One region of the Dongia rigui genome, then DNA from elsewhere that is predicted to be linked to it. Evidence: riboswitches for the same ligand, from Rfam matches in the RefSeq annotation. Region 1 holds a riboswitch; each other region holds the start of a gene.
What was found. A riboswitch is a leader RNA that binds a small molecule or an ion and turns the genes downstream of it on or off. The one in region 1 is predicted to bind cobalamin.

Region 1 (7,700 bases):
CCCGTCGCGCAGCTCGACCGCCTCATGGGCGCCCGTGGATGCCCCCGACGGCACGGCGGCACGGCCACTGGCGCCGCTTTCCAGGATGACATCGACCTCCACCGTGGGGTTGCCGCGGCTGTCCAGAATCTGGCGCGCGTGCAGGTCGATGATGGCGGTCATGGGCGACTCCCTGGCAGAAAAGTGTTGGATATATCTGCCGAGTTATAGGGGGCCGACGGCGCCCTATAAAGGGAAAATGCCGTGTAACGTCAGATTGCGTCGATACTCTTCAGCGCGGCGGCCACCGTTTCATCGAGCGCCGCCTTCTCGGTTTCAGCAATTCGGCGCATCAGCGGATCGACCAGGGGTACCACCTCTTCCAGCGTCTCGCCCAGGGCAATGCCCAAATGGTGGCAGACATCATGGATGGTGAAGGTGCTGAGGTCGCGGGCGAGAATCCAGCGACCATTGTCCGATTTGGCAATCAGGCGATGGGATTTGAGCGTGTCCAGCAACCAGACCAGGCGCCCTGGGTCGGCGGCAAGACTGTGGACCAGTTGTTCCGTGCGAATGCCGGCGCCATGGGAATGCGCCTTGGCCAGTTCGGCAAATGTGCCAAGGGACAGGCTGAGCATATCTCCCCGGCGCAGCGTTTCGCCGACCTGCCGGCGCCCTGATCGCCATTCGGGCAATGCCGCCGCTATTTCCGCGCCGATCAGCACGGTGACCCAGACGAGATAAGTCCAGATCAGGAAGATCGGCACCGTTGCCAGGGCACCATAGACGACCTGATAGGAGCCGAAGAATTGGAGGTAGAGGCCAAAGCCGCGCTTCAATATCTCGAACAGCACCGCAGCGGTGATGGCGCCGATGCCGGCGTCGACCAACCGCACCGGGCGGGTTGGGATCAGGCGATAGAACAGGGTGAAGCCCGCTGTCTCGAGCAGGAACGGCAATATGGCGGTGACGATCTTCAGGCCAGCGGAGAGGCCATAGAACTCGCCCTTATTGGCCAGAGAGAAGACATAGGTCGAGATTGAAAGGGAGGCGCCAAAGAGCAGCGGCCCCAAGGTGATGATCGCCCAATAGACCGGAAAGCGATGCAGCTTGTTGCGCGCGTTGACGACACCCCAGATCTTGTCGAAGGCCGTCTGAATTGTATTGATCAGGAGGATCGCCGTGACGCCGATACCGATGACACCGGCAACGGATGTGCCACCGGCATTGTTGATGAACGTGCCGAGGTAGTCGTTCACAACATTGGCAAGATCGGGAGCCAGATTCTGGGCGAGGATGATGATGAAATCGTCACGCAAGTCGCGGAGCGGCGGAAAGGCCGCGAACATCGCCAGGCCGATCGCCAGGGTGGGCACGATCGCGAGGAGCGATGTATAGCTGAGCCCTGAGGCAACGCCCGTGCAGCCGTCCGCCTGGAAGCGTCGCCACACATAGGGCACGAAACTCATCGTGGCACCCTTCGCGCGGACGGCGATCGCGCGCGCGCGATCAGCGGCCGGCACTTCCCTATCCTGTGACTGATCCTGCACTTGCTCCGACGAGCCTTCCATCACGACGCCTTCCGAGGTGAATCAGTCCTAACAACTTATAGCATGCTGTGGGTCCATGCCGCGAATGTCGGGAAGTCGGACTTTCCGCCATCATCACCAACGCCAATACCGACTGTCCTAGAATAATTCCAAGTAACAACGACAAGGAATATTAACCTGTTTTTAAGCACAGAAATCATTTCTTTACCAGTTGCGCGCAGGCTGAACGTGACTCCAATTGCATTGAGAGCTGTCATGTTCCAACCGCATCGTTTCAGTACCATCGCATTCGCAGCCAGCGCGCTGACATTTTCCGCGATGACCGCCGCTTTCGCCCAAGAAGCCACAACGACGGCTGCACCGGTGGCTGCGGATCCGGCTGCACCGGCAACTGCGCCCGCAGCGGCAGCGGCAGCAGCACCTGCGGCGGCAGCGGCACCTGCAGCGACAACCGCTAGCGTGCCGGCGCCGGCGGCACCAGCTGCTGCACCAGCCGCAGCGGAACAGACGGCCGCGTCGGCAGCACCTATTTCCGCCAGCATCATCACCCCCGAGATCATCAAGGATATGCGTGATCGCATCTTGCAGCCCGTCGCGATCATGTCGATCGAGGCGGCGAGCAAGAAGCATGAAGGTGTCGATCAGGCGACGATCGATAAAATGGACGAGGCATGGAAGGCAGAGGCGAAGTCGGACGACCAGCCCTTCATCGCCGAGATCCTGAGCAGCCCACTCTCCAACTATCTCCTTTACATCCAGGCAAGCTCAGCCGGCCTTTTCACCGAGATTTTCGTCATGGACAAATTCGGCCTCAACGTTGGGCAAAGCTCGGTCACGTCAGATTACTGGCAAGGCGACGAGGACAAGTATCAAAAGACATTTGCCGTCGGACCCGATGCCGTCTTCGTTGACGAACCGGAATTTGACGATGCAACGAAGACCTGGCGGACGCAGGTCAATTTCACCGCCGTCGATCCGGCGACCAAGGAAGCGATTGGCGCCGTGACCGTTGAATTCAATCTGACCGAAATGCAGCGCAGGCTGCAGAGCTGATAGAAGCGGAGAGAAGAAAATGAACTTTGCCAACCTTTCCGTTGCCAAGAAGCTCATCATCGCGTTTTCGCTGCTGGGTCTGGTCATCATCATCTCCGGCGCGATCTCGATCATGCTGACAGCGCGTATCGACGAAGCCAATTCGGTCAATGACGCCGCCGAACGTCAGGCAAGCTCGATCAATGCGACACTTGCCGAGGCGTCGAAGATGCAGACGGCCATTCGCGGCCTGCTGGTTACCGGCAGCTCGGACTATACAAAGAGCTATCAGGCCTTCAGCGCGAATTTCGATCAGTTGCTGCAGGCAGCGATTGCCAACGCGGCTGGCGACCAGAACCTCCTGGCGCCACTCGATAAGATTGGCAGCGCCATGAAAGACTGGCGCGACGGCCCCGCCGCCCAGCAGTTGAAGCTGATGCGTCACCCATCAACGGTCAATGAAGCCCGCGCCATCGAAGTCACCGGCGCCGGCGAAGAACTGACGGACAAGCTGGAGGCTGCCGGCAAGGAAGTCTCGGAAGCCATCAAGGCGAACTCCGCCGCGGCGAATGCGCAGATCTCAACTGCATTGGCCTGGACCCTGCGGACGGTCATCACCAGCGCTGTGGTCATGCTGGTGGCTGCCGTCCTGTTCTTCTTCGTCCTGTCGCGCCAGATCGGCGCACCGATCCGCATGATCACCGACACGATGAAGGAACTGGCTGCCGGCAACACCTCGGTCAACATCCCCTATGCCGAGCGCGCTGACGAGGTCGGCAACATGGCCGGCGCCGTTGCCGTCTTTGCCGACAACATGCGCCGCAATGAAGTCCTGCAGGCCGAGGCTGCCCAGCAGCAGCAGTCCCGCGAAAAACGGGCGGCGCAGATGTCGGAGCTTGCCCGTGGCTTCGACCAGGAGGTCGAAACCATCCTGCAGGCGCTGGTGAAATCGGCTGACGAGCTGGATCATACGGCCGAATCGCTCAACAAACTGTCGAGTGATTCGCTTGAGCAGGTCCAGAAGGTCGCTGCTGCCGCAACTGAGGCCAGCGCCAATGTGCAGACGGTTGCTGCCGCAACCGAAGAGCTGTCGAGTTCCATCATGGAGATCAGCCGACAGGTCTCCAGCCAGGCCGAGATCGCTGCGACCTCGACGCATTCGATCGAAGACACAACCGAGCGTGTTTCGCACCTGACCGAAGCCTCGACCAAGATCGGCGATGTGGTTCGCCTCATCACCGAGATCTCGAACCAGACCAACCTGCTGGCGCTCAACGCGACGATCGAAGCCGCGCGTGCCGGCGAGGCTGGCAAGGGCTTTGCCGTCGTCGCCAATGAGGTCAAGAGCCTGGCAAACCAGACGGCGCGTGCCACGGAAGACATCGCCGTTCAGGTCCAATCGATCCAGACATCGACGCAATCGACGGCGGATTCGATCCGTTCGGTCGGCGATCAGATCCGTCAGATGAAGGATATCTCAAGCGGCGTCGCGGCTGCGGTCGAAGAGCAGAACGCTGCGACCAAGGAGATCGCCCGCAACATCCAGGAAGCCTCGGCCGGCAACCAGGAAGTTTCGGAAAAGGTCGTCTTCGTGGCGCAAGCCGCCGGGCAGACGCAGAACGCCACAGCGACTGTGCTGTCTGCCGCCAGACTGCTGGGTCAGAACACGTCCCAGATTCGCACCACGATCGAGCGCTTCATTCAGGACGTCCGCGCGCTCTGAACCAACGACTAAAGAGAAGGCCGGGCACCCGATCGGGCGGCCCGGCCTTTTTCTTTGCTGCTGCCAGATCTGGTCAGGAAGCGGTCGACTTGAAGAACCGGTGATAGAAATAGCCGGTCGATGCCCCGAGGATCGCCCAGAAGACCAGCCCCGCGATCGTCGCTGCGACGATGAAGCGGTGCGCCAGTTCCTCAGGCGCCACGCTCGCATATTCCGCCGGCTGCGGCGCGCCATAGGCGTGCGGCAGCACGATCAGAACAAGTCCCAGGGCAGCGGCCCAGGCGCGCTTGGCAATGAAGATGCAGCCAAGTCCCAGCGCCGTCAGCACCGCCGTCGCCACCCACCAGACCTGACGGTCAGCGAGGGGTGCGGCTTCGGTACCCGGCACTTCCGGCGGCAGGCCGAGATTGGGTGAGGCAACGATCGCCGCGAAACCGGCCAGGCCCCAGAACAGCCCCGTCCGCCAGGTCATGTTGCCGCCCCAGATGCGGTAGGCGGCAACCAGCAGGAGCGAAAAGCCGATGCCGGTGAGGACATCAGCAATGGCCGTCGAGAGGGTCCGCTGCCAGCCATCGGCGGGCGACCAGGCGTCGCCGCCACCATGGTCATGCCCTTCGGCCGCATGGTCGTGATCGTGGCCCGTTTCGCCGGCCGGCGCCTCGGCGGCAGCAGCTGGTGCTTCTGCCGGCCCGGCGTTCTCGTAGACCTCAGCCGCCAGGATAAGCGGCGTCGTGCTCACCTGGTGGACGGCCGTAATGGCGATGCCGCTGATGAGACCAGCCAACAGAGCGACCAGAAACAGTCGCCGGAACGTCTCCATGAACCCGCCCCTTAGTGGCAGGGGAAGGCGTTGGCGTGGCGCGTGTCGTGGGCGGCGTTGTGAACCGCTTCGATATGCGAGAAGCCGACACCCCAGACCATGACGAGGCCGAGCACGGCAGCCATGAAGGCGCCTGCGAGGGCTTCGGTGCGGGCAGTGGTCTTGGTGGAAACGGCGCTTGAGGCAAGCTGGGCGTTGGTCTGCATGATGGATCCCCTTGAGTTCTGGTCTGGCCGGCAGGGGGTTACCGCTACTGAAGTGACCGGTGCCAGTTGGTACCAGATCCACCACACCGCGCGGACACCCCGTCCGGAATACGGATTCGTCTCGTCGCTGGCAGGTCTCCTGACTCGCGAGTACCAGGCGGCGCCACCTTCCCAACCGGATCCGGCATGTTACCCATGCCCGCCACCGGTCAGTGGTTATCTCGGCGTCCGCTCCTCGCTTACAGTTGCGGGGGCAGTCACGGTTTTGGCCCCTTTTGGGTCGTCCGCACCGTGTTCCCTATTAATCCCCAGGAATCTATCCATCGGGGAACCTTCGACTGGTGGATCATTCGCCCAGGGCATCGACGGCGTCAAGAAATTTGTCCAATCCCCGACGGATGAGCGGCGTAATTTCTCTTATAGCGACGCTTGTTGCAGAGCCAGCGACGGCCGGAGGCCCCACTTACGGGCCCTGGCAAGGCACGCGCGGTAGTCCTCGACCGCGGCGCAGGTCGAGAGTCCCCGTAGCGAAATGGCCGCCGTGGCATGGGCCATTTCGAGTGCCGAGGCGATCTCCCACCCTTCGTGAAGGGCGTAGAGCAGCCCGGCAGCGAACGCGTCCCCTGCCCCATTGGCGCTGACAATCTCGGATTGGGGAATATTGAAGGATGGCGCCGAGGTGACGGTGCCATCCCGCTCCAAGGCAATCGCCCCGGCCGGGAAGTGGACGACGATGAGGCGCATGCTGCCCTTGGCCATGACGGCCTTTGCCGCCTGGATGCAGGCGCCGATCTCGGTCAAGCCGTCCGTCGACGTCTGCAACTGAGCGAGGGCGCCGATTTCGAAATCATTCACCACGAGATAATCGAGATACGGCAGGCAGGGCAGGACGAGGGCCGCGATCCGTTCGGGGGCGATGCTGAAGAGTTCGAGATTGGTGAGCAATCCGACGTCGCGTGCGCGCCGCAGCACGTAGACCCACCCATTCGGATCGCCCTTCCACGGTTGATCCATGAGCTTGTGTGCGCCGGGGAGCCCCAGATGCAGGATCCGTGCATCGACTCCATCGAAACTGAAGTGATCCGGAGTCAACAGCGCGCCGGTTCCCTGAAAGAAGATGTGGGTCCGCCGGCCGCTGCGCTGCGAGACATAGGCATCGGTGAACTGGGTCGCCGCATCCGCCGTTACGGCCATGCGGCTGCGGTCGATGCCATGGGCGTCGGCTTGGGCAAGCAGGAAATGGCCATCTGCGTCATCGCCCACGAGACCGATGGTTGCCACTGGAAAGCTGGGATCGAGCTTTCGGATATCGATGGCAAGATTGCAGCCGGAGCCACCACCATAGAGTTCGGTCGCCAGAATTTCGGCGACGCCATCTTCATGTGGCCACGCATCGATCGCCCGGTTGCGATCGACGCACCAGGTGCCACCCGTCACGATGCCGCGGCGAGACGTTGTCATGTTTCATCTCTACAATCGGTCGCGGCGGGAATCCAGGGGGGAATGCCGCCAGGGAAATGCCGCCGGGGGAATGCAGCCAGGGGCAATTCCTTCAGGCAGCCTGCTTCAGAACCGCCTCGGAGATGGCGGCATCCTCCTCGAGCGAGCGGGCCGGTCTGATACCCTTTTTGGCCAAGATTCCATGGTAGGCGCGGACCGCCTCCGCCGGTGTCACCGATCCATCAGCGACATTGCGCATCATTTCGACCATGGCCAGGGGATCTTCGGCCAGGTTGATCTTGCGCCCGAACAGAGCCACGCGCGCGCCGTAACGCTCGGCCTGGCACAACAGTTCGAAGCAGTCGCGCGTGGTCCCGGCGCCGCCGCCCAGCACACCGACGATCATGCCCGGATCATAGCTCGCCAATTCCTCGAGGGCGTTCGGGCCATTATAGGCAATCTTCAAGAACTGCGGGCGATCAGACTTGCTGACACCGGCCAGGCAGCGAACAATGCTGTCGTTGACGTAATGTGGCATGATGTCGGGCGACAGATCGCGTCCCGCGTTCGGGTTGAACACTTCGAGGAAGTACTTGAAGCCATGCTGCGCCGCGTCGGCGCGGAAATCGGCAAACGCCTCCAATGAACATTGGTCGGCGTCGAGGTCGTTGTTGAAGGTGATCGAATAAAGGCCGAGGTCGGTGCCGATCACCCCGGCCCCTTCGCGCAGACTGGATCCGCCATGAAGGACGCGTGGCAAGGCGGCCGAGCGGAAGGGTCGCGACGGATGCTTGTTGTAGGTGCCGCCACGAACGACCCAGATATCGGTCGTATCATTGGCGCGAATGGCAGGCTTCACCGGGCAATTGCGGAATACGCCTTCACTCGCCAGCTGCTCCAGATTGGACACCGACATCAGCATGATATCGACGATGTCCTGCGCCACAATG
Region 2 (7,700 bases), on a different contig from region 1:
CGGCGAATGATGGAAAAGGATTGGCGATAGATTTCCTGCCCATCGCGCTCGTAATTGATCATGCCTTCTCTCTTTGCATCAGCAGCCTGGCTGCCTGTTCGATAGTGACGTCATGGCCCAGAAGCTCGCCCAAACCCGTCTTTGCCGTGTCGCCCACCGGCGCGTCGGATTGGGCAAAGACATCGTAATGGCCAGGCCGCAACCCCAACAGGGTGTAGGGGGCGGGGCGGGGTGCGGCGCAGGATTTGGCACAGCCGGTGAGGTGGATGCCAAAGACAGGCTGTCCCCAACCATCGATCTCGTTGGCGAGGTGCCGCGCATCGGCCTTGGTGTCAGCGAGGCCGGACTTGCAGCCGGCACTGCCGGCACAGGTCAACGTCGCCGCCAGCGTGCGGTCGGGCCGCGTGATGAAGTCCAGCTCTTCCAGGGCAGCGACGGCCTCTTCCAGCGCGTCTTCTGTCATGGAGGGCAGCATCACGCTCTGCCAGGGGGTGAGGCGGATCTCGCTGCCGGAAAATCGGTGAGCGAGGTCGGCAAGGCCCAGCATCATCTCCTGGCCGAGGCGACCCAGAAGTGGCACGGCGCCCAGGATGAACCGCCCATCCGCTTGGCGCCTGGCGCCGATGTGGCCTTGCGGCATCGCTGCCGCGCGCTGCCAAGCGTCTGCGGGCGTCACCCGGCAAGTTAGGCGCGCGGCGAGGTCTGCCGGTGTTTCATCCACCAGCAAATGCCGCATGCGGGTGATCTTGTCACCCTTGGCGTTGAGCTGGCCGATCTTCGCCGTGAAGTGATCGAGCAACGTGAACAACGCAGCCTCGGCATCGCCGCTCGCAACCGCTCCGGCGGTGCGCTCGCCCGGCACCCCGGCAAAGCCGAAGGCAAAGCGCCCGTCCGCCATCGCCGACAGCCAGATATCGTTGGGGTGCTGCAGCATGGCGATTTCTTCGCCGCCATCGATCTGGATCGAAAATTTGGGTGACAGCACGTGATAGTGCGTCTCGTTCTCCAAACGCGCGAGCACCCGGCGCGCGAGATCGCTGACATCGAAAATGGCATTGGGGTCGAGACCAATGAAAGGGCTCACCATCACATTGCGCACATCGTCGGCGCCGCTGCTCTTGGGCGCCAATCCGGCATCGACCAAGCCGGCGATCAGCGCGTCATCGGCGCCGTCATGGACGCCACGGATCTGCACATTGGCACGGTTGGTGACTTCGATTTCCGGCAATCCATGAGCCGCGGCAAGCTTCGCCAGCGCCCGCATCTGCGCAGCGTTCAGCCGGCCGAACGGCAGCTTGATGCGACAGATGCCGCCATCTTGCGAGGGCACGATGCGGTAAAGGCCCGGACAGGCGAAACGGCGATCACTCTGGATCAAATCGGCACCGGCAAAAACCGTTGCGGCGAATGGGTACGGACCAAGTCTGATCCCACCACAGCATCGATACGCCCCGACCGATGCATCCAACCACAACCCCGTGTTACCGGCAGGTTTCCTGGCTTCGCGGGTCAGGGCCGTCGTCGCAGCCTTCCCGGACCCCTTGGGGCCAGTGGCTCGTTGCAACAGGCTCGCCGCGTACAGTTGCGGGGGCAGCCACGGCTGGTTCCGGTCCATTTGGGCCATCGCCTCCCGTGTTCCCTTTTATGCCCCGAAGGGCACCGGTAACGGCCCCGTTCTATAGGAGCGTGGGACCCCGCGAAAGCGGATTCTCCCGTGGTTTGGCGTCGCGGGCACGCTTGCTCATCCCTTGCCGATGTCCTATTGGAAGCCGGGAAGCAGCCTTTTTTCCAACGAGATAGACGCGAAGATGGCAACCTGGCTCACCGTCATCGGTATCGGCGAAGACGGCCTCGATGGCCTCGGCGCGGCCGCGCGCGCGGCCTTGAGTGACGCTGCCATCGTGTTTGGTGGCAACCGGCATCTCGGCATGCTGCCGGACAGCTTCAAGGCCGAACGCCGTCCCTGGCCGAGCCCGTTTTCGGACGCTTTCGACGCGGTTCTGGCACTGCGCGGGCAGAAGGTCGCCATTCTCGCCAGCGGCGATCCGATGTTTTACGGCATGGGGGCGAGCCTCAGCCGACAACTCTCGGCTGATGAGATGCGGGTGATCTCAGCCCCGTCCTCCGTCTCGCTCGCGGCGGCGCGCATGGGCTGGGCCCTGCAAGATGTGTGTGTCGTCACCATTCATGGCCGGCCGATCCATCACGTCAATCGGGCCCTCCATGATGGCGCGCGTCTGATCGTGCTGAGCGAGGACGGCTTTTCCGCACAGGCGGTTGCGGCATTGCTGACCGCGCGCGGCTTCGGGCCCAGCCGCATCACGGTCTTCGAACACCTTGGCGGACCGAAGGAAAAGCGTATCGACGGCATCGCCGAGAGCTGGCGGGCAGGGGAGAACGCGGCGCTCAATCTGCTGGCGATCGACTGCAGGGCGGGGCCCCAGGCGCAAGCCTTTCCGGCCCTCGCCGGCCTGCCTGACGAGGCGTTCCAGAATGACGGCCAACTCACCAAGCGCGACGTGCGCGCCGTAACCTTGGCGCGTCTTGCGCCGCTGCCTGGTGAACTGCTGTGGGATGTCGGTGCCGGCTGTGGCTCGATCTCGATCGAATGGATGCGCAGCCACCCCAGCTGCCGTGCCATCGCGATCGAAGAAAACGATGGCCGCCAGCAATTCATCCGCGCCAATGCCGATCATCTCGGCGTACCCAACCTCGACCTCGTCGCTGGGGCGGCGCCGGCAGCACTCGCGGGACTTGCCCAACCAGACGCCATTTTCATCGGCGGCGGCGTGACCGAGCCAGGTGTCATCGAGGCCTGCTGGGCGGCCCTCAAACCCGGGGGGCGCCTCGTCGCCAATGCCGTGACGGTGCAAAGCGAGGTTCTGCTGATCTCCTGGCAGGAGAAGATCGGCGGCGAGCTCACCCGGATCGCCGTCTCCCAGGCCAAGCCGCTCGGCGGCTTCGATGCCTGGCGCGCGGCTTTGCCGGTCACCATTTTCTGCGCGTTTAAGCCTAACTAGCTGACAAATAACGGATTGTCGGCCAGAACAATACGTTCGTACAAATAACATAAAGATATACTTATATCTCGTTTCTGTTATCCTGTGCGGCATTGCGCCTCACCCAACCCGCGAGGGCCCGGATGAACATGATCGAGGAACCGCTGCCCCAGCCGTCGCCCATCGGCGGCACCCGGACGGAACGCTCCGGCCGCGCGCTCAATCTTGCCGTCAGCTTCGAATTCTTCCCGCCGCGCCAGGCCGAGGCTGTGCCCGCCTTCTGGGCAGCGGCTGATGATCTGGCGGCGCTCGCCCCGCGCTTCGTCTCAGTCACTTATGGTGCCGGCGGGTCGACCCGCGACCAGACCCGTGATCTGGTGCGCAGCATCCAGGCTCGCTGCGGCGTGGCGGCGGCCGCCCACCTCACCTGCGTCGGCGGCAGCCGTGCCGAGATCGACGCCATTGCCGACGCCTATTGGCAGGCAGGCATCCACCGTCTCGTGGCCTTGCGCGGTGATCCGGCGGGTGGCATCGGGGCGTGTTACCAGCCGACAGCCGATGGTTACGCTTACGCCGACAGCCTGGTCGCGGGCCTTGCGCGCCTGCATCCCTTCGACATCAGCGTCGCCGCCTACCCCGAGACGCATCCGCAGGCCAAGGACGCCCAGGCCGATCTCGACCATTTGAAGCGGAAGATCGATGCCGGTGCCACGCGCGCCATCACCCAGTTCTTTTTCGACAATGATTGCTTCAAGCGCTTCCAGGATCGCGCGGCGCGCGCCGGTATCAATGTGCCGATCGTGCCGGGCATCCTGCCCATCCGCAATTTCCAGAAAGTGGCGGCGATGGCCGAAGGCTGCGGGACCCACGTGCCAGCCGATCTTCGCGCGCGCTTCGATGCTGTGGCCGAGGACGCAAGCGGGTGCCGGCAATTGGCTTTTGAGACAGCGCTGAAGCAATGCGAGGGCCTGCGTCGCGCCGGCGTCGACCATTTCCACTTCTACACGCTGAACCAGGCCGATCTTGCGCGCGATATCTGCGCCGAACTCGGGCTCGTCTCACCGCTCGAAGGATACCGCTGAAGCGGGATGGACTTGGCCCTCCCAACCTGATTTCATCCAGCCTTCCAATACAAATGAAAAAGAAGGCAGGCAGGCGATGGCTGGCTCACCCGATCTCGTAATCCTCAACGGCAAGATCCGCACCATGGATCCCTTGCAGCCCCAGGTCGAAGCCTTGGCGGCCAAGGACGGGCGCATCGTCGCCATCGGCCGCAATGACGAGATCAAGGCGCTGGCCAATGGCGCACGAAGGGTCGATGCCGGTGGGCGCCTCGTTCTGCCTGGTTTCCAGGACACGCACATTCATCTGCAGGACAGCGGCACCGGGTTTTCCAGCAGCGTCAATCTCGAGGGCGCCAAGACGGTCGAGGAATTGCAGCAGCGCCTGCGTGAGTTCTCGCAAAAGACCAATGACCTCTGGGTCAAGGGCACCGGCTGGTATACCGGGATCTTCGGCGCGCAGAATCTCAATCGCCAGGTGCTCGATGCTGCCGTGCCGGACCGCCCGGTCTTCATCTTCGCGGCCGACGGCCACAACGCAGCTGTCAACACCAAGGCCTGCGAGATCATGGGCCTCGACAAGAGTGTTGCCGATCCCTCTGGTGGTGCCTTCGTGCGCGAGGACGACGGCACCCCGACCGGCCTCATCTATGAAGACGCGATCGATTGGATCCGCGCCCGCATGCCCAAGACCAATCTCGACGTCTATGCGAAGGGCGTGCAATACGGACAGAAGCTCTGCAACACCCACGGCATCACCGGCGTGCTCGATGCCATGGTGTGGGAGCGGCATATGAAGGTCTATAAGGCGCTGGACGAAGCGGGTGAGCTCAGCGTGCGCTTGACCGCCACGGCAAAGGTGTTCCCCACGGAAACCGTGAAGGATGCGCTGGGCCGGGTCGAGGCGCTGCGCCGCGACTATCGCACCGCAAATACGGCCGTGCATTCGGCCAAGTTCTTCCTCGACGGCGTGGTCGAGAACCGCACCGCGGCGATGATCGAAGATTACTCCGACGCCACCGGCGGCAATGCGCCAATCATGTTCGACGAGACGTTGCTCGAGCAGCTTTTCATCGCCTTCGATGCGGCGCGGTTCCAGCTCCATGTCCATGTCATCGGCGACCGGGCGACCCGTGTGGCCCTTGACTGCATCGAAGCGGCACGGAAAGCGAATGGGGCCTGGCCGAGCCTGCATCAACTGGCCCATGTCCAGCTCATCCACCCCAACGATATCCCGCGCCTGCGTGACTTGAAGGTTGTCACCAACATGCAGCCGCTCTGGGCGCGCTGCGAGCCGTCGGTGACCGAGATGGCGCTTCCCTTCGTCGGCAAGGAGCGCGGCCGCTGGATGTATCCCTGGCGCACTATCGTCGACAGCGGCGCCCCTTACGCCGTCAGCAGCGATTGGGGCGTGTCGACATTGAACCCGTTTCCGATCATGCAGACGGCAGTGACGCGCCAGCCGGCGCATGTCGCCAAGGACTTCCCGATCTTCGAGGCGCAAGAGCGCATGACGGTGGAGCAGGTGGTGCGCGGCTACACCACGCTTGCGGCGGCCGCTGCCTGGCGCGCCGACGAGACCGGCTCACTGACGCCCGGCAAATATGCCGACGCCATCATCCTCGATCGGGATATTTTCGAGATCGATCCTTACGAAATCGGCGACACGCAGGTCGACCTCACCTTGCTCGGCGGCAGGGAAGTGCATCGCTCGGAAGGGTTTGCTGGGTAGCGGAACCGCCATTGTTGTCATGGCCCGCTTTAGGCGGGCCATCCACGAGTTAGTTGGCGGCACGAAGAAAGAAACTCGTGGATCCCCCGCCTTCGCGGGGGATGACAATGAGAGCGTTGACGAACCCTACCTCCGGCTATCGATCCGCTCCGCCAGCAGGCACAGGATCTCATACATCAGGGTCGCGGCGACCAATGCGGTGTTGCCGGTGGGGTCGAAGGGCGGGGCCACTTCGACGACATCGGCGCCGACATAATCGAGATTGCGCAAACCGCGCAGCAGCTTTTGTGCCTCGAGTGTCGTGATGCCGCCGATTTCCGGCGTGCCCGTGCCGGGCGTATAGATCGGGTCCAAGCCGTCCACATCGAAGCTTAAATAGACCGGGCCATCGCCCACGACGCGGCGCGCTTCCTGGATCACGGCATCGACGCCGATCTCGGCGAACTCCTCCATGAACACGACGCGCATGCCGCTCTTTTGCGAGAAGTCCCAGCCATCGGCCGTCGTCTGCGCACCGCGGATGCCGATCTGGATGACGCGCTTGGGGTCCAGCAAGCCTTCCTCGGTGGCATTCCGGAAGGGCGAGCCATGGGAGAATTTCGAGCCCTGGAACATCTGCCAGGTGTCGGTATGGGCGTCGATATGGATCATGCCGACCGGGCGGTCCTTGGCCAGCGCGCGCAGAATGGGCAGCGAGATGGTGTGATCGCCGCCGGCCGTGAGCGGCGTGATGCCATGTCCCTTGATCTTGGCGAACACCGTTTCGATCTCGTCCAGCGCGCCGGGATGCTGCAGCAATTTGGTGAAGAGCACGTCACCCAGATCGGCGACACTGACCAGGTCGTAGGGGTTCACGCGCGTCACATGATGAATGGTGCGCATGAAGGAGGATTGATTGCGGATCTCGCGCGGGCCATGGCGGGCACCGGCCCGGTTGGTGACGCCGCCGTCATAGGGCACGCCGATGAGGCCGATATCGATCCCGCTCCAATCCTCGCCGGCCAGCGGCACGCGCATGAAGGTTGGAATTCCCGTGTAACGCGGCTGCGTCATGGCTTTGGTATCGGTCTTGCGGCGCTCGGCCATGTGGCTGTTCCCCAAACTGGAATGGCGATCTGAATGATGGATAAAACCCCAAATTGATGGGGCAGCGGAGCTTAGCGAGGCCGGCGCGGTCGTGCCAGGGTTAACCTCTCATTAAGCATGGGTGCAGAAGCTGCGGCGTTTCGGGTCCTCTGCGTGATTGGGTGTGTCCAATTGGGCCATTATCGTTTGCCCCGACGCGAAGGGCTCGCTTATCTTCATTCCGGCCCGTCCAGAAACGGAGGATGGCCGTCATGGCTGATGACGATCAGGACCCGGATCACCGACGACAACCGCGCTTTCAGTTTGGGGGCACGGCGATGCTGGTCTTCGATGACGATAATGCGCGGCGCACGCTGGCCATCACCAATTATCGCAACATCTCGCAAGGCGGCGCCTGCATCCTGACGCCGGACGTCAAGGGCTTTGCGACCGGCGACCGCATGTATCTGATGCCCGAGCGTTATCGCCGCAAACGCGAGGCCGTGGTCGTCGATCTCGGGACCGGCCGCCTCCATCTCGAAATTCCACGCAGCCAGGAACTCAGCGAATTCGAAGTCGCCGAGATTCTCGAAAAGCTCAATCTGCTGGACGGCAAGGACTGAGTGGCGCGTTGCGTTTACAAAGCGCCGTCATCCCAGGGTATGACGGGACGGCTCAGTCCAGATCGGAGATAGCCGTGTGCGCTAGCGGACGATGCTGGAAATGATGATCGCGCCGGGGAAGGCCATCGCGATATGCGAGGGGCTGACGCGGACGACGGTGGCGATGGTGGGGCCAACCTTCGGCAGATCGAGCGAAACCTTGTCGCCGACAGCGACCGGG
Region 3 (7,700 bases), on a different contig from region 1:
GCCACCGGCGATGACGGCATGGGTGTAATCAAGCTCGTCGCGCGTCAATTCGCCGATGAGCGGGCGCAAGGGGAAGCCGGCATTGGCAATGAGGATGTCGAGGCCGCCGAAGGCTTCGATCGCTTGTGCGACGAGTTGCGCGCCGGTTTCGCGCTGGGCGAGGTCACCCATGGCGAGCACCGTGCGTGTGCCGGCGGCTTCGATTTCGGCGGCGACCTGTTCAAGACCTGCGCGGTTGCTCTTGGTGTGCAGCAGAATCTGCACATCTGCGCCTGCCAGCGCCCGCGCCGTGGCGGCACCGATGCCGGAGGCGGCACCGGTGATGAGAATGGAACGGGTCATGGTCGTGATGCTCTCACTTAGAGTCAGGCCGGGGAATGTAGGGTGAGTATGCCCGGATAGGAAGCGACGAAACCACTCCGTCATGGTCGGCCTTCGCCGACCATGACGGTAAAAAGGCCCCAGCGAGGCGCTCCTCTACCGCACCTTGGGGATGGTCAGGGTCACGGTGGTGCCGACATTGGGTGTCGACTGGATGTCGAGCTTGCCGCCATGGAGTTTCACCAGGCTGTCGACGATGGGCAAGCCAAGGCCAGTGCCGGTTTGCGCATAGGGGCTGTCGGTGGGGACCTGGCCGAAGGGTTGCAGCGCCACTTTGACCTGGTCCGGCGTCATGCCGATGCCGGAATCGGCCACGTCGATGACGATGTTGCCCTGCGCCTGATGCGCCGTGATCATCACGGTGCCGCCGGCCAGGGTGAACTTGATGGCGTTGCTGACGAGATTGACCACCATCTGGCGCAGGCGCCGGCGGTCGGCCACCAGCGACAAGGGCGAACGGCCGAGATCGACCACCAGCTGCACGCCGCGCTTCTCGGCGATGGGGGTCATCAGCTGGACCGAACTGTTGATGAGTTCCTTGAGCTCGATCGGCTCCAGGCTCAGCTGCATCTCGCCGGCTTCGACCTTGGAAAGGTCGAGGATGTCGTTGATGAGTTCGAGAAGATGCGTGCCCGCCTGGTTGATGTTGCGGGCGTAATCCTCATACCGCGCGGTGCCGTCGGCGCCGAAGACGCGGCCGGCGATCACTTCGGAAAAGCCGAGGATGGCATTCAAGGGCGAGCGCAATTCATGGCTCATGCGCGCCAGGAAATCGCTCTTGGCGCGGCTGGCGGTAATCGCCACCTGGCGCTGGCGCTTCAGTTCGTGGTTGAGCTGGGCGGTGGAGGCCGCCTGCACGCGCAGCTGTTCGGTCGCCTGGGCCAGCTGCACCTCGCGCTCCTTCTGCGCCGAGATGTCGACGATGGAGGCAACGAGCGCGTCGGCCCCTTCATATTTGGTGGCGCGGCCGGACAGGAGGCCCCAGAAGCGACGGCCGGTGAAGCTTTGAAACTCGATCTCGAAATTCTGGATCGAGCCGTCGCGCCGCAGGCGCTGAATGAGCTCGCCGCGCAGATTGGCGTCGGCATAGAGATGATCGGTGCGGTGACCCGCCGGCAGGTCGGCCGGGCGCTCGAACAGCGCCTTGGCGGCCGCGTTGGCAAAGAGGATGTCGGTGGTCGCCAGATGCGTGATGACGATCGGCGTCGCAATGACGTCGAGCAGCGCGGCATCCGCCGCCGACATTGCCGCCCCTTGCCGCGCCGCATCAGGCTGCATGCTGGTATCCAAGCTGGAACAGGCCAAGAGTGATCCATCCTGTGGCCGGGCAGATCCCGGCCGTCGTTTTCAAACGTTCGAAACTATGTGCCAGCAGATTGACACTTGGTGAATAATGAGAGGTAAAGAGGTGAAATCAATCATCATACGATTGTGTAATTTTATCCGAAATCCTTGTGCCTGATGTCCCAGGGCGAGGCTGGGTTTCTGCTGGCCAAGCCCCGCCGCTTTGAGTAGGTTGCCGCCAACCGCAAAGAGGGAAGCCGGTGAAACGCCAATCTGGCGACATTCCGGCGCTGCCCCCGCAACTGTAGGATCGTTATCCCAATCGTTAACTGGGATGCGGCGGATGAAAGAGCCACTGGCCGGTGCGGCTGGGAAGGCCATCCGCTGGAATACGGTCGAGTCAGGAGACCTCGGCGGCCGCTTCGTAACGGCAACGACCTCGGAGGGAGGTTTCGCGCCATCATGGCTCGATCCTTGTCACAAGGCGCCGGTCCCACCGGCATCATCACCCCGCTGCCTGCCATCACCTTGGTGCTGGGCGGGGCGCGTTCGGGCAAAAGCCTCTATGCCGAGGAAGTCCTCGACCGGCATACGGGTGCCCGTACCTATGTCGCCACCGCCGAGATCCGTGATGCCGAAATGGCGGCGCGGGTGCAGTTCCACCGCGACCGCCGCGACCCGGATTGGCGCCTGGTCGAGGAGCCCATGGCCCTGGCCCAAACGATCGTGGCGGAAACAGAGAAGGGGGCGGCGGTTCTGGTCGATTGCCTGACGCTGTGGCTCACCAATGTATTGCTGGCGGAAAAAGACGTGCCGGCGGAGATCGACGCGCTGGAGGCAGCGCTCGGCCAATGCGGCGGCCCGCTCATTTTCGTCGCCAATGAAGTGGGCCTCGGCATTGTGCCGGGCAACAAGCTGGCGCGCGACTTCCGCGATCACGCGGGGCGTCTCAACCAGCGCATCGCAGCGCGCGCCGACCACGTGCTGTTCGTCGCGGCCGGCCTGCCGCTCATACTGAAGTGACGCGCGGGTCGCCGCGCGGTTTGAAATAAGAGCCGATAAGGATCATGCAATGACTGTCGCTTCCAACGCTGCTGGTGCCACTGGTAAGATTCCGGGCGGCAAGATTCCGGCCACCATCGTCACGGGCTTCCTCGGTGCCGGCAAGACCAGCCTGATCCAGCATCTTCTCAAGAATGCCGGCGGCAAGCGCCTGGCGCTCATCATCAACGAATTCGGCGAGCTTGGCGTCGACGGCGAGATCGTCAAGGGCTGCAAGATCGAAGGCTGCCCGGATGAAAACATCGTCGAGCTGGCCAATGGCTGTATCTGCTGCACGGTGGCCGACGATTTTCTGCCGACCATGAAGGCGCTGCTCGACCGCGCCAACCCGCCCGACCATATCGTCATCGAGACCTCGGGCCTGGCACTCCCGAAGCCGCTGGTGAAGGCCTTCAACTGGCCGGAGATTCGCACGCGCGTCACCGTCGACGGTGTCGTCGCCGTGGTCGACGGGCCGGCGGTGGCGGCCGGCCGCTTTGCCGACAATCCGGATGCGGTCGATGCGCTGCGGAAATCGGATGACGGGCTCGATCATGAAAGCCCGTTGGCGGAACTCTTTGAAGACCAGATCAATTGTGCCGATCTCATCATCGTCAACAAGGCGGACCAGATGACGGGGGGCGAGCATGAAGCGGCCCAGGCCCATATCATCAAGGAATTGCAGCGCCCGGCGAAGATGATCACGGCGCGTTTCGGCGAGGTTGATCCGCGCGTGCTGCTGGGGCTGGATGCGGCGGCCGAAGCCGATCTCAGCGCGCGGCCCTCGCATCATGAGCTGGAGGGCGAGGATCACAATCATGACGATTTCGAAAGCTTCCAGGTCGAGATCGGCGAACTCGCCGAGCCACAGCAATTGCTGGCCAAGCTGGTGCCGGCCATCGAAGCCCACGATATTCTGCGCGTGAAAGGCTTCCTTGCCGTGGCGGGGAAGGACATGCGCCTGGTGCTGCAGGGTGTCGGCAACCGCCTGCAGCATTATTACGACCGGCCGCTGGAAGCGCATGAAGGGCGCAAGGGCCGCATCGTCGTGATCGGCCTCAAGGGCCTCGACCGCGCTGCGATCACGGCTGCGCTCGCCTAAAACCCATGCATCTCCTCGCCGCCAAACCGGGAACGATCAGCGATGGCGGTGAAGCCGTCGATCTTGGCCAGACGCCGGCCGAGATCGTGGTGCTGAGTGCGGCGGATACCGAGCTTGCGGCCCTTGCCGCCTCGCATGCGGCGCTGCCCCAGCCAAAGCCGACCTTGCGCCTGGTCAATCTGCTGCAATTGCAGCACCACATGTCGGTCGATCTTTACATCGAGCAGGTGGCGGCCCATGCCAAGCTGGTGGTGCTGCGCCTCATCGGCGGCGAACGCTACTGGCCTTACGGGGTCGAGCAATTGGCGCTCAATGCCCAGGCGCGGGGCAGCCAGTTCGCGGCCCTGTCCGGCGACGACCAGCCGGACCCGGAGTTGTCGCGCCGCTCGACGATCGACGAGGATGCGGCACACCGGCTGTGGCAGTACCAGATCCATGGCGGCCAGACGAATGCCGAGAATTTCCTGCGCTATGCAGCGGCGCTGATCGGCTATCCTGGTGAGTGGGCGGAGCCGCGGCAGCTGCTGCGTGCCGGGCTATATTGGCCGGGTGCCGATATCCTCGGCCTTGCCGATCTCAAAGCCTATTGGCGGCAGGGTGCCCCGGTCGCCGGCATCGTCTTCTACCGCGCCTTGCTGCAGGCGGGCACGCTGGCACCGATCGAGGCGCTCATTCGCGCCGTGGCGGCACGCGGCATCAATCCGCTCCCCATCTTTGTCAATTCGCTCAAAGAAGCGGTGGCGGCCGATCTCATCCGCGACCTTTATGCCGAGACGGCACCGGACGTGACCTTGAACTGCACCGGCTTTGCCATCTCGCAGCCGGGTGCTGCCGAGTTTGCCACACCCTTTGATGGCGGCGATCACCCGGTGCTGCAGGTGGTGCTCTCTTCCGAAAGCCATGCGCAGTGGCAGGGCAGCCCGCGCGGGCTGTCCCCACGCGATCTTGCCATGCAGGTGGCGCTGCCGGAACTCGACGGTCGCATTCTGACCCGCGCCATCTCGTGGAAATCGGCACAGCATTTTGACGCAGCGACGCAATGCACCATCGTGGCGCCGCAACCGGTGGCTGACCGGATCGATTTCGTCGCCGATCTTGCCGCCAATTGGGTGAAACTGCGCCGCACGCAGGTCGGGGGCCGGCGCGTGGCGCTGGTGCTCGCCAATTATCCCAACCGCGATGGGCGCATCGGCAATGGCGTCGGCCTCGACACGCCGGCCGGCACCATCGAAGTGTTGAAGGCGATGCAGGGCGCCGGCTATCACATCACAGCCGTGCCGACCGATGGCGACCAGCTGATGACGCGCCTGATTGCGCGCGAGAAGGGTGCCTTCCGCCTCACCGGCGCAGATTATGCGGCGTTCTTTGCGAGCCTGCCGGCGGCGATGCAGGCGGCGGTGATCACGCGCTGGGGCAGCTTCAACCAGGATCCCAACTATGCCGGCGACGGCTTCGATCTGCCCCTGATCGATCTGGGGCATGTCGTCATCGGCATTCAGCCATCGCGCGGCTATGACGTCGATCCGACGGCCAGCTATCACGACCCCGACCTGGTCCCACCGCATTATTACTTTGCCTTCTACGCCTATCTGCGGCGCCAGTTCGGTGCGCTGGCGATGGTGCATATGGGCAAGCACGGCAATCTCGAATGGCTGCCGGGAAAGTCGCTGGCGCTGTCGAACCTGTGCTACCCGGAGGCGATCTTCGGGCCCATGCCCAATCTCTATCCCTTCATCGTCAACGATCCGGGCGAAGGGGCGCAGGCCAAGCGCCGCGCCCAGGCCGTCATCATCGATCACATGACGCCGCCGCTGACGCGGGCCGAAAGCTATGGCCCGACCCGCGATCTCGAACGATTGGTCGATGAGTATTTCGAGGCGAGCCAGGTCGATCCGCGCCGCTGTGTCGATTTGAAACGCCAGATCCTCGATCTCGCCATGTCGTCGGGATTGGCAGCCGATTGCGGCGTGCTGGTGGATGACGATACCGACACGGCCCTGGCCAAGCTCGACAATCATCTGTGCGAATTGAAAGAGGCGCAGATCCGCGACGGCCTCCATATCTTCGGGAAGGCGCCGGAAGGGGCCATGCTCGATGCATTGCTGGTGGCACTCACCCGCCTGCCGCGCGGCAAGGGCGAGGGGCGCGGCGCATCGCTGATCCGGGCGCTCGGCGCCGATCTCGGCCTCGATTTCGACCCGCTCGATGCCAAGCTCGGCGAGGCGTGGAACGGTGCCCGGCCGGACGCCCTGCAGCGGGTAAGCGATGATCTGTGGCGGCTGACCGGCGATACGGTCGAGCGGCTGGAATTGCTGGCACTCGCCCTGGTGTCGCATCAGCAGGCCTGCGACCCGGCCTGGACGCGCACGGCGGCTGTGCTCGACTTCATTGAAGACGATCTGCGCCTGCGTGTGCAGGGGTGCGGCGATGCGGAAATCGCCAGCATCTTGCGTGGGCTCGACGGGCGCTTCGTCAAGCCGGGTCCCTCCGGCGCGCCGACACGCGGGCGGCTGGATGTGCTGCCCACGGGGCGCAATTTCTTTTCGGTCGATACGCGCTCGGTGCCGACACCGACCGCCTGGAGTCTCGGCTGGCAATCGGCGCTCCTCGTGCTTGATCGTCACCGCCAGGAACATGGTGCCTGGCCCAAGGCCATCGTGCTTTCGGCCTGGGGGACCGCCAATATGCGCACCGGCGGCGATGACATCGCCCAGGCGCTGGCCTTGATGGGCGTGAAGCCGAGCTGGGATCCCGGTGGATCAGGCCGCGTGGCCGGATTCGAGATCATGCCGCTCGCTGTCCTTGGGCGGCCGCGCGTCGATGTGACCTTGCGCGTCTCCGGCTTCTTCCGCGATGCCTTCCCGGCGCAGATCGATCTCTTCGATTCGGCGGCGCGGGACGTGGCGAACCTCGACGAGCCGGATCATCTCAACCCGCTGGCGGCACGATTCCGCAGCGAACGCGCCGGCCTCGTGGCACAGGGCGTTGCTGACGTCGATGCCGTGCGCCGCGCCGGCTACCGCGTCTTTGGATCGAAGCCCGGTGCCTATGGCGCCGGGCTGCAGACGCTGATCGATGAGAAGGGCTGGTCGGAGACCGGCGATCTGGCGCGCGCCTATCTGGCCTGGGGCGGCTATGCCTATGGGCAGGGTGCGAGCGGCGAGGCGCAGCAGCAGCTTTTCGCGCAGCGTCTCACTGGGGTCGAGGCGGTGCTGCACAACCAGGACAATGCCGAGCATGACCTGCTCGACAGCGACAATTACTATCAGTTCGAGGGTGGCCTCGCCGCGGCCGTCACGCATTTGACCGGCAAGCGCGCGGTGGTGTGGCATAACGACCATTCACGCCCCGAGGCGCCGAAGGTCAGGGCGCTCGATGAAGAGATCGCCCGCATCGTACGCGCCCGCGTCGTCAACCCGAAATGGATCAACGGCGTCATGCGCCACGGCTATAAGGGCGGGTTCGAGATGGCGGCCACGGTCGACTATCTCTTTGCCTTCGCGGCCACTGCCGATTGCGTGGCGGATCATCATTTCGACGCCGTCTACGCAGCCTATCTCGATGACGAGACGGTGCGCGACTTCCTCGAGAAACACAATCCGGCGGCCTTGAAAGAGATCGCCGACCGCCTGCTGGAAGCGCAGACGCGCGGCCTGTGGCAGGCCAAATCGAACTCGGCCGGCATGCGGCTTCATGCCTGGTCCAATGGGAGCAAAGCAGCATGACGGAATCGGTGAACAGCGACGATCTTAATCAGCGGGCCAACGAGAAGGCGGCGCGGCGCAAGGAAGCGCGCGACCGCATGATGGCGGACAAGACCCAGGAAAAGGGCCTGATCATCGTCCATACCGGCAAGGGCAAGGGCAAATCGACCGCAGCCTTCGGCATGGTG

Region 2: another riboswitch for cobalamin. It lies ahead of cobG (precorrin-3B synthase); the one in region 1 lies ahead of SMD31_RS20845 (CbtB domain-containing protein).
Region 3: another riboswitch for cobalamin. It lies ahead of cobU (bifunctional adenosylcobinamide kinase/adenosylcobinamide-phosphate guanylyltransferase); the one in region 1 lies ahead of SMD31_RS20845 (CbtB domain-containing protein).

Annotation. Positions count from the first base shown of each region.
Region 1 covers NZ_JAXCLX010000004.1:432,898-440,597, forward strand. Annotated here, with positions in the region: gene eno (phosphopyruvate hydratase) at 1-162, opposite strand, end outside; gene SMD31_RS20825 (YihY family inner membrane protein) at 252-1,502, opposite strand; gene SMD31_RS20830 (hypothetical protein) at 1,785-2,582, shown strand; gene SMD31_RS20835 (methyl-accepting chemotaxis protein) at 2,602-4,284, shown strand; gene SMD31_RS20840 (CbtA family protein) at 4,358-5,104, opposite strand; gene SMD31_RS20845 (CbtB domain-containing protein) at 5,116-5,310, opposite strand; cobalamin riboswitch at 5,423-5,661, opposite strand; gene SMD31_RS20850 (carbohydrate kinase family protein) at 5,728-6,771, opposite strand; gene SMD31_RS20855 (hypothetical protein) at 6,863-7,700, opposite strand, start outside.
Region 2 covers NZ_JAXCLX010000002.1:313,472-321,171, forward strand. Annotated here, with positions in the region: gene SMD31_RS12960 (precorrin-8X methylmutase) at 1-62, opposite strand, end outside; gene cobG (precorrin-3B synthase) at 59-1,378, opposite strand; cobalamin riboswitch at 1,470-1,679, opposite strand; gene cbiE (precorrin-6y C5,15-methyltransferase (decarboxylating) subunit CbiE) at 1,809-3,020, shown strand; gene metF (methylenetetrahydrofolate reductase [NAD(P)H]) at 3,149-4,081, shown strand; gene SMD31_RS12980 (amidohydrolase) at 4,158-5,792, shown strand; gene speB (agmatinase) at 5,919-6,878, opposite strand; gene SMD31_RS12990 (PilZ domain-containing protein) at 7,130-7,480, shown strand; gene SMD31_RS12995 (PilZ domain-containing protein) at 7,562-7,700, opposite strand, start outside.
Region 3 covers NZ_JAXCLX010000001.1:2,321,720-2,329,419, forward strand. Annotated here, with positions in the region: gene SMD31_RS10830 (SDR family NAD(P)-dependent oxidoreductase) at 1-342, opposite strand, end outside; gene SMD31_RS10835 (sensor histidine kinase) at 478-1,659, opposite strand; cobalamin riboswitch at 1,883-2,096, shown strand; gene cobU (bifunctional adenosylcobinamide kinase/adenosylcobinamide-phosphate guanylyltransferase) at 2,128-2,688, shown strand; gene cobW (cobalamin biosynthesis protein CobW) at 2,738-3,808, shown strand; gene cobN (cobaltochelatase subunit CobN) at 3,814-7,533, shown strand; gene cobO (cob(I)yrinic acid a,c-diamide adenosyltransferase) at 7,530-7,700, shown strand, end outside.